DNA from 2 places in the Streptomyces sp. NPDC089424 genome. Region 2 is predicted to be linked to the other one. Evidence: predicted binding sites of a transcription regulator. Region 2 holds the regulator's gene; the other holds the start of a gene.
The links. The regulator HrcA, encoded in region 2, represses chaperone genes, less so after heat shock. The targets are predictions, from matches to a motif close to TTNGCACTCNGNNNNNCNGAGTGCNAA.
Positions count from the first base shown of each region.

Region 1: a site for HrcA is predicted at 1,510-1,536, ahead of groL (chaperonin GroEL). Genes of this name have one in related genera too.

Region 1 is NZ_JBIVHU010000012.1:81,936-86,829, reverse strand. It holds gene thrC (threonine synthase) at 1-395, shown strand, start outside; gene ACIP2X_RS36740 (MoaD/ThiS family protein) at 443-718, shown strand; gene ACIP2X_RS36735 (cold-shock protein) at 1,174-1,377, shown strand; gene groL (chaperonin GroEL) at 1,700-3,322, shown strand; gene ACIP2X_RS36725 (class I SAM-dependent methyltransferase) at 3,402-4,076, opposite strand; gene ACIP2X_RS36720 (NADH:flavin oxidoreductase) at 4,284-4,894, shown strand, end outside.
Region 2 is NZ_JBIVHU010000006.1:382,631-387,524, forward strand. It holds gene ACIP2X_RS26610 (nitronate monooxygenase) at 1-833, opposite strand, end outside; gene dnaJ (molecular chaperone DnaJ) at 1,193-2,332, opposite strand; gene hrcA (heat-inducible transcriptional repressor HrcA) at 2,333-3,349, opposite strand; gene ACIP2X_RS26625 (MBL fold metallo-hydrolase) at 3,598-4,344, shown strand; gene ACIP2X_RS26630 (DUF3097 domain-containing protein) at 4,374-4,894, shown strand, end outside.

The DNA.
Region 1 (4,894 bases), on a different contig from region 2:
CGACCGCCTTCAAGTCCGGGCACGACGTCGTGCGGCCGCAGAAGCCGCACACCATCGCCAAGTCGCTGGCCATCGGCAACCCGGCCGACGGGCCGTACGTGCTGGACATCGCGCGGCGCACCGGCGGCGCGGTCGAGGACGTGACGGACGAGCAGGTCGTGGACGCGATCAAGCTGCTCGCGCGGACCGAGGGGATCTTCGCGGAGACCGCGGGCGGGGTGACCGTCGGGGTGACGCGCAAGCTGGTCGAACTCGGCGTGCTGGACCCGTCGCTGACGACCGTCGTGCTGAACACCGGGGACGGCCTGAAGACGTTGGACGCGGTGGCGGGCACGGGTCTGACGGCCACCATCCGGCCCAGCCTGGAGTCGTTCCGCGAAGCCGGCCTCGTCTGACCCCGCCCCGCCCTCTCAGGTCCGCCATCCCACCGGAGGTTTCCCCCGTGAGCGTCACCGTCCGCATCCCCACCATCCTGCGCACCTACACCGGTGGCCAGGCCGAGGTCCCCGCCGAGGGTGCGAACCTCGGCGAGGTGATCGCCGATCTGGAGAAGAACCACACCGGCATCGCCGCCCGGGTCCTGGACGACCAGGGCAAGCTGCGGCGGTTCGTCAACGTGTACGTCGACGACGACGACGTCCGCTTCGAGCAGGGTCTGGAGACGGTCACTCCGGACGGTGCCGGCGTGTCCATCATTCCGGCGGTCGCCGGCGGCTGAACCGCCCGCTGGACACGCCGTTGCGTTACCGTGAGTAACTCCGGTTACGCGATGTTCATCGAATTGCCCCCTCCGTGAGAGAAGCGGAGGGGGCAATTCAGTGTGGTTGAGCGCGGTAGAGTTGGGGAACGCGTCGCGGCTCCACATGCCGGACGCATATGAGTTCCGGCTCCGATGCGATGAGAAGTAGCCAAAGTGTGTGGCTCTTTTGCGTCTTTCACTCCTTTTGTGGAGCCCGACTTGCCCTGAATTCGGGTGAATTCTCCCTAAATTACCGACCGTTGGCGCCCAGATTTCTCGTCCGATTGACCTGTTGCAGACGGCAGTTGGACAGATACATTCAGCCGCGGTCGACGCGTTCCGGCGCACGCCCCTCACAGCAAATGGCGGGCGAGGTCTGACCCGGATCCGCGAAGTGTGGATCTGTGCAAGGGCCAGTAATAGGGGAGTTAGGCATGGCTCAGGGCACCGTCAAGTGGTTCAACGCGGAGAAGGGGTACGGCTTCATCGCGGTCGACGGTGGTGCGGACGTCTTCGTCCACTACAGCGCGATCCAGATGGACGGCTACCGGACCCTCGAAGAGGGCCAGCGGGTCGAGTTCGAGATCTCGCAGGGCCAGAAGGGCCCGCAGGCCGACATGGTTCGTCTCACCGCTTAAGCGCGCGACCACCGTATGTGACGTTTCTGTTCGAAGGGCCCGTGCCTCCCCCGGGGGGCGCGGGCCCTTCGGCGTGCGCGGCCGGGGGCGTGTTCGCGGGCGGCGCAGACCTCGCCCGGATCCCGGGAGGCGCTTGCACTCGGCAGGGGCGAGTGCTAATCATTGGCGTTAGCACTCTGAAGGTGAGAGTGACAAAAGAAGGACCGGGTCGGTGAGGCCGCAAGCCGGGTGGGGCAAGGAACCACGAGGCAGGCGAGCCGTCCGTCGCGGGCGCGGGCGCGGTCCGAAGGAATCACCCCCAGTCCTGGAGGGACCACTTCACATGGCCAAGATCATCGCGTTCGACGAGGAGGCGCGGCGCGGCCTCGAGCGCGGCATGAACCAGCTCGCGGACGCCGTGAAGGTGACGCTCGGCCCCAAGGGCCGCAACGTCGTCCTCGAGAAGAAGTGGGGCGCCCCCACGATCACCAACGATGGTGTCTCCATCGCCAAGGAGATCGAGCTCGAGGACCCGTACGAGAAGATCGGCGCCGAGCTGGTCAAGGAAGTCGCCAAGAAGACGGACGACGTCGCCGGCGACGGTACGACCACCGCCACCGTTCTCGCCCAGGCGCTGGTCCGTGAGGGCCTGCGCAACGTGGCCGCCGGTGCCAACCCGATGGCCCTCAAGCGCGGTATCGAGAAGGCCGTCGAGGCCGTCTCCGGCGCGCTGCTCGACCAGGCCAAGGAGGTCGAGACCAAGGAGCAGATCGCCTCCACGGCCTCCATCTCCGCCGCCGACACCCAGATCGGCGAGCTCATCGCCGAGGCGATGGACAAGGTCGGCAAGGAAGGCGTCATCACCGTCGAGGAGTCCCAGACCTTCGGTCTGGAGCTGGAGCTCACCGAGGGTATGCGCTTCGACAAGGGCTACATCTCGGCGTACTTCGCCACCGACATGGAGCGCATGGAGGCGTCGCTCGAGGACCCCTACATCCTCATCGCCAACTCCAAGGTCTCCAACGTCAAGGACCTGCTCCCGCTCCTGGAGAAGGTCATGCAGTCGGGCAAGCCGCTGCTGATCATCGCCGAGGACGTCGAGGGCGAGGCCCTGTCGACCCTGGTCGTCAACAAGATCCGTGGCACCTTCAAGTCCGTCGCCGTCAAGGCCCCGGGCTTCGGTGACCGCCGCAAGGCCATGCTCGGCGACATCGCCATCCTCACGGGCGGCGAGGTCATCTCCGAGGAGGTCGGCCTCAAGCTGGAGAACGCGACCCTGGACCTCCTGGGCCGCGCCCGCAAGGTCGTCATCACCAAGGACGAGACCACCATCGTCGACGGTGCCGGCTCCGCCGACCAGGTCGCGGGTCGCGTCAACCAGATCCGCGCCGAGATCGAGAACAGCGACTCGGACTACGACCGCGAGAAGCTCCAGGAGCGTCTGGCGAAGCTGGCCGGCGGCGTGGCCGTCATCAAGGCCGGTGCCGCCACCGAGGTCGAGCTCAAGGAGCGCAAGCACCGCATCGAGGACGCCGTTCGCAACGCGAAGGCGGCCGTCGAGGAGGGCATCGTCGCCGGTGGTGGCGTGGCCCTGCTCCAGGCCTCCCAGGTGTTCGAGAAGCTGGAGCTCGAGGGTGACGAGGCGACCGGCGCCAACGCCGTGAAGCTCGCGCTGGAGGCCCCGCTCAAGCAGATCGCCGTCAACGGTGGTCTCGAGGGTGGCGTCGTCGTCGAGAAGGTGCGCAACCTGACGGTCGGCCACGGCCTGAACGCCGCGACCGGCGAGTACGTCGACATGATCGCCGAGGGCATCATCGACCCGGCGAAGGTGACCCGCTCTGCCCTGCAGAACGCCGCCTCCATCGCCGCGCTCTTCCTCACCACCGAGGCCGTCATCGCCGACAAGCCGGAGAAGGCCGCGGCCCCGGCCGGCGGCGGCATGCCGGGCGGTGACATGGACTTCTGATCCCTTCGAGGATCGGATCCGTCCGTAGGTACCGAGGGCGGCACCCCCTGGAGACAGGGGGTGCCGCCCTCGGGCGTTCTCAGGGTGTGGGGGCGTAGTACGAGGCGACGGCGGGCTGTCCGGTCCAGTTCGGCCCCGCCGCCGGGTCGGCACCCAGATAGCGGAACGGCAGTCGCACCGCCCGTCCACCCGCCAAGGTCAGCCGGTGACGCCGCGGGGCGTAACCGAACCCCGCCCGCCGCAGTGCCGTGAGCGCCGCCCGTCCGGCGGGTGAGCCGTCCGGGCCGCGCACCGAGTCCGGGTCGAAGTGCGCGATCAGCAGCCCGTCCGGGGCGAGCCAGGAGGCCGCGCGGGCGAGCAGTCCGAGCTGGTCGCCGACGTAGTGCAGCCCGTGGACGCAGGTGATCAGGTCGTACGTCCGCTCCGGCGTCCAGGTCGCGACCGAGGCGACGACCTCCCGCACGGTGGGCGGGGCCGGCACGGGAACCAGCGGGCCCACCAGATCCACTCCGGTGAGCACGGCGTCGCCGGGCAGGACCGAGGCCGCCTCGCGCAGGGCGCGGCCCTCCCCGCTGCACAGGTCCAGCCAGGACGGCGCGGACCGGCAGGCCAGCCGGCTCAGCGGGTCGAGGCCCAGTTCGCGTGCGTAGCTGTTGACGCCGGTGAGGCCGCGCTCCCGGTTCATCGTGTTGTTGGCCACCACGGCGGATCGCTCCAGCTCCTGCGGGGACACCAGGGCGGCGGGCTTCGTCATGCGGGCATTCTTCCGCCCCGACGGGAGCAGGTGAGTGACCCGGGTCACACCAGAGGGCACGGGGTGGGCCGGAATGGCGGGCGGCGGTGTGTGGTTGTCGCGGGAGTGTGATTCCATGCATACGCATAATTCGCACACGCATGGATCCGTTGTGCAGCGCCCCGCGTGTGCCCGACCGCCGACCGGCAAATCCCGAGGAGCCCCCACGTGACCGTCACCGCCTCCCCCGACACCTCCCGAGCGGCCCAGGTCCTCGCCCGTCCCTTCACCGTGGGCGGCCTGACCGTCCCCAACCGGATCGTGATGGCGCCGATGACCCGCAAGTTCTCACCGGGCGGCGTACCCGGCGCGGACGTGGTCTCGTACTACGCGCGCCGAGCCGGCGCGGGCGTGGGCCTGATCGTCACCGAGGGCACCTACGTCGGGCACGAGTCGGCCGGGGAGAGCGACGACGTGCCGCGCTTCCACGGCGAGGAGCAACTCGCGGGGTGGGCGAAGGTCGCCGAAGAGGTGCACGCGGCCGGCGGGAAGATCGTGCCGCAGCTGTGGCACATCGGCATGGTGCGCCGTCAGGGTCAGCCGCCGTACCCCGACGCTCCGGCGGTCGGCCCTTCGGGGGTGCGCACGGACGGCACCGAGGGCACCGGCCGGGTCATGACCCGGCGGGACCTGGACGACGTCGCCGGGGCCTTCGCCGAGGCGGCCGCCGCGGCCGAGCGGATCGGCTTCGACGGCGTCGAGCTGCACGGGGCCCACGGCTACCTCCTCGACCAGTTCCTGTGGGCCGGCACCAACCGGCGTACGGACGCCTACGGGGG
Region 2 (4,894 bases):
AGGCCGCGGGCGGGGCGGCCGGAGAAGGCGCGGGTGAGCGCCGTCCGCACGAACAGCGGGTTGGTGAGCGCCTGCTTGTGCACGGCGTTGGCGCCGGACTCGGCGGTGGCGAGGAAGGCCGTGCCGAGCTGCGCCGCGCTCGCGCCGGCCGCCAGCACGGCGGCGATCTGGCTGCCGCGCATGATGCCGCCGGCGGCGATCAGCGGCAGGCCCACCGCCTCGCGGACCTGGCCCAGCAGGGAGAGCAGACCGACGGCCGAGCCGTCGTTCTCGGGGGTGTCCCGGTGGGTGCCCTGGTGGCCGCCGGCCTCGGCGCCCTGCACGATCACGGCGTCCGCGCCCGCCTGCTCGACGGCCCGGGCCTCGTCGGCGGTGGTGGCGGTGACCAGGGTGAACGTTCCGGCCCGGCGCAGCGCGTCGAGGACCTCGCGGGAGGGGACGCCGAAGTGGAAGGAGACCACCGGCACCGGGTTGTCCAGCAGCACCGCGAGCTTGGCCTCGTAGCCGTCGTCACGGCCGCTGTCGGGGTCCCCGAGCTCGGTCTCGTACCAGGCGGCCTCGCCGGCCAGCTGGTGCGCGTAGACGTCGACGGCGGCGGGCTCGGCGTACTCGGACTGCGGCATGAAGAGGTTCACGCCGAAGGGGAGGCCCGTGAGCCCCCGCACCTGTTTGATCTCCTGGTACATGCCGTCGGCCGTCTTGTAGCCGGCCGCGAGGAAACCCAGCCCGCCGGCCTCGGACACGGCCGCGACGAGCTGCGGTACGGAGACGCCGCCCGCCATGGGGGCCTGCACGATCGGAAGCGGGACGAGATCGGTCAGTGCGGAGGACATGACGGCATGTTGTCACGTCCTCCGAACAAGTCCGAATCGACCCTGCCGCCCGGCAGGGCCCGACAGCGGCCCGCGCGCCCCATGCCCCGGGCACCCGCGCCGCTCGACCCCTCAGCGCCCGTTGAACGCGTCCTTCAACCGCGAGAACAGACCCTGCCGGCCCGGCTGACTGTGCCTGCCCGGGGGACGACCCCCGGACCCCCGGCCGGCCTCGGCGCCCGCGCCGCGCGCGTTCTCAGCGCCCGTTGAACGCGTCCTTCAACCGCGAGAACAGACCCTGCTGGCCCGGCTGACTGTGCCTGCCCGGGGGACGACCCCCGGACCCCCGGCCGGCCTCGGCGCCCGCGCCGCGCGCATTCTCAGCGCCCGTTGAACGCGTCCTTCAACCGCGAGAACAGACCCTGCTGACCCGGCTGGAACTGGCCCGTGGGCCGTTCCTCGCCGCGCAGCTTGGCCAGCTCGCGCAGGAGGCGCTCCTGCTCCACGTCCAGCTTGGTCGGGGTCTGGACCTCGACGTGCACGATGAGGTCGCCGCGACCGCCGCCGCGCAGGTGCGTGACGCCCCGGCCGTGCAGCGGGATCGACTGGCCGGACTGGGTGCCCGGGCGGATGTCGACCTCCTCCATGCCGTCCAGGGTCTCCAGCGGCACCTTGGTGCCTAGGGACGCCGCCGTCATCGGGATCGTGACCGTGCAGTGCAGGTCGTCACCGCGACGCTGGAAGGTCGCGTGCGGCAGCTCGTGGATCTCGACGTAGAGGTCGCCGGCGGGACCGCCGCCGGGCCCGACCTCGCCCTCGCCGGCGAGCTGGATACGCGTGCCGTTGTCGACGCCGGCCGGGATCTTGACCGTCAGGGTGCGGCGGGAGCGCACCCGGCCGTCGCCCGCGCACTCCGGGCACGGGTTCGGGACCACGGTGCCGAAGCCCTGGCACTGCGGGCAGGGGCGCGAGGTCATGACCTGGCCCAGGAAGGACCGGGTGACCTGCGACACCTCGCCACGGCCGCGGCACATGTCGCAGGTCTGCGCCGCCGTACCCGGCGCCGCTCCCTCACCGCTGCACGTGGAGCAGACGATGGCCGTGTCGACCTGGATGTCCTTCGTCGTGCCGAAGGCCGCCTCGTCCAGCTCGATCTCGATACGGATCATCGCGTCCTGGCCCCGGCGGGTGCGCGAGCGCGGCCCGCGCTGCGACGCCGTACCGAAGAACGCGTCCATGATGTCCGAGAAGTTCCCGAAGCCACCCGCGCCGAAGCCGCCCGCGCCACCCGCGGCGCCGGCCTGCGAGAGGGGGTCGCCGCCGAGGTCGTAGACCTGCTTCTTCTGCGGGTCCGAGAGCACCTCGTAGGCGGCGTTGATCTCCTTGAACCGCTCCTGGGTCTTCGGATCCGGGTTGACGTCCGGATGCAGCTCGCGTGCGAGCCGCCGGAAGGCCTTCTTGATCTCTTCCTGCGACGCGTCGCGGCGCACGCCGAGGACGGCGTAGTAGTCCGTGGCCACTTACGACTCCGCCAGGATCTGTCCGACGTACCGTGCCACTGCGCGTACCGCTCCCATCGTTCCCGGGTAATCCATGCGGGTCGGTCCGACCACGCCGAGCTTGGCAACCGCCTCGCCGCCCGAACCGTAGCCCACCGACACCACCGAGGTGGAGTTGAGTCCCTCATGGGCGTTCTCGTGCCCGATGCGCACGGTCATGCCCGAATCCTTCGCCTCGCCAAGCAACTTGAGGAGCACGACCTGCTCCTCCAGTGCCTCCAGCACCGGCCGGATGGTGAGGGGGAAGTCATGTCCGAAGCGGGTGAGATTGGCCGTCCCGCCGATCACCAGCCGCTCCTCCGTCTCCTCGACCAGTGTCTCCAGCAGCGTGGCGAGCACCGTCTGGACCGTGCCGCGGTCCTCCGCCTCGAAGGCCTCGGGCAGATCCTGCACCAGTTGCGGCACATCCGTGAAACGGCGGCCCGCGACCCGGCTGTTCAGCCGCGCCCGCAGATCGGCCAGCGACGCCTCGCCGAAGGGGGCCGGGCAGTCGACCATCCGCTGCTCGACCCGCCCGGTGTCGGTGATCAGCACCAGCATCACGCGTGCGGGCGCCATCGACAGCAGCTCCACGTGCCGCACGGTGGAGCGGGTCAGCGACGGGTACTGCACGACGGCGACCTGCCGGGTGAGCTGCGCGAGCAGCCGCACGGTCCGGGTGACCACGTCGTCCAGGTCGACGGCGCCGTCGAGGAAGTTCTGGATCGCGCGCCGCTCCGGCGCCGTCAGCGGCTTGACCTCGGCGAGCTTGTCCACGAAGAGCCGGTAGCCCTTGTCGGTCGGGATCCGCCCGGCGCTGGTGTGCGGCTGGGCGATGAACCCCTCGTCCTCCAGCGCCGCCATGTCGTTGCGGACCGTCGCCGGGGAGACGCCGAGACTGTGCCGTTCGGTGAGCGCCTTGGAACCGACCGGCTCCTCCGTACCCACGTAGTCCTGGACGATCGCGCGCAGTACCTGCAGCCGTCGTTCACTGAGCATCCGCGCGCACCTCCAGTACGTCGTCCCCTGGGCGCTCCCCCTGGCACTCGACAGACGCGAGTGCCAGCCTTACCGGCCCAGTGTACGGCCGTCGGGTACGCCCCGGGCAAGGCCCGTCCTGCCAGGTCGTGCCGGACGGGGGCGGACGGCGGGCCCGTCGGGCCTGTCGCCCCTGCCACCGTGCTCCCGATTCCGGACCTTCGCCGCCGGGCGGGCGCGAACACCGCGACAGGGCCTAGCGTCGCCGTATGAGCGTGACTTGGGAAGAGGTGGGCTGGGAGCGGCTCGCCGGCGGTGTCGGGCGGTGCCGGCTGCCGGGGTGGGACTGCACGGTGGGGCTGGTGACCGGCCGGGGCGCGGCGCTGCTGATCGACGCGGGGTCGAGCCTCGCGGAGGGTGCGGCGCTGCGGGCGCGGGCGGAGGCCCTCGCCGGGCGGCGTGTGACCCATCTCGCGCTCACGCACCCCCACTTCGACCACGTCCTCGGCGCCGCGGCGTTCGCCGGCGCGGAGGTCTTCGGCGCGGTCGGCGCCGAGACCGTGCTCGGGGGGCGGCGCGGCCGGGAGGAGCTGCGCGCGGACGCCGTCCGCCACGGCCTGGACGCCGCGGCCGCCCAGGAGGCGACGGACACGCTGGTCGCGCCCCGCCATCTCGTCAGCGGCGAGTGGACCCTCGACCTGGATCCCGGCCGCCAGGTCCTGCTCGCCAACGTGGGCCCCGCGCACACGGCCCACGACCTCGTGGTGCTGGTCCCCGGGCACGGCGCGGGCGACCCCGAGGTGGTCTTCTGCGGCGACCTCGTCGAGGAGTCCGGCGAGCCGCAGGCGGGCCCCGACGCCGTACCGTCCCACTGGCCCGCCGCCCTCGACCGGCTGCTGCGCCTCGGCGGCGAGGACGCGCTGTACGTGCCCGGTCACGGTGCGGTCGTGGACGCCGCGTTCGTGCGGCGCCAGCGCGACGCGCTGGCCGCGCGGTTCGGCGTGTCGCTCGAATGACCCGGCGAGCTGTCCATATCGTCATGCGAATGCGCCAGTACTCTCCGGACCTGACACCGCCGTGGAAGAAGCCCCGACCCGTGCCGGAGGTCGCCGCGGAGCCAGGTCTGGTGGTCGAGGAGCCCGGCACCGGCTTCTGCGGCGCGGTGATCCGCTGCGAGGCGGGCACGGTGACCCTGGAGGACCGCTTCGGCAAGCACCGGGTGTTCCCCCTGGAGCCCCGGGGCTTTCTGCTGGAGGGCCGCGTGGTGACCCTGGTGCGGCCCGCCACCGGTCCGGAACGGCCCACCCGCACCGCCTCCGGTTCGGTCGCCGTTCCCGGCGCACGCGCGCGCGTGGCCCAGGCCGGCCGCATCTACGTCGAGGGCCGGCACGACGCCGAGCTCGTCGAGAAGGTCTGGGGCGACGACCTGCGCGTCGAGGGCGTGGTCGTGGAGTACCTGGAGGGCGTGGACGACCTGCCGGCGATCGTGCGGTCCTTCGCGCCGGGCCCGGACGCCCGGCTGGGCGTGCTGGTGGACCACCTGGTGCCCGGCACGAAGGAATGGCG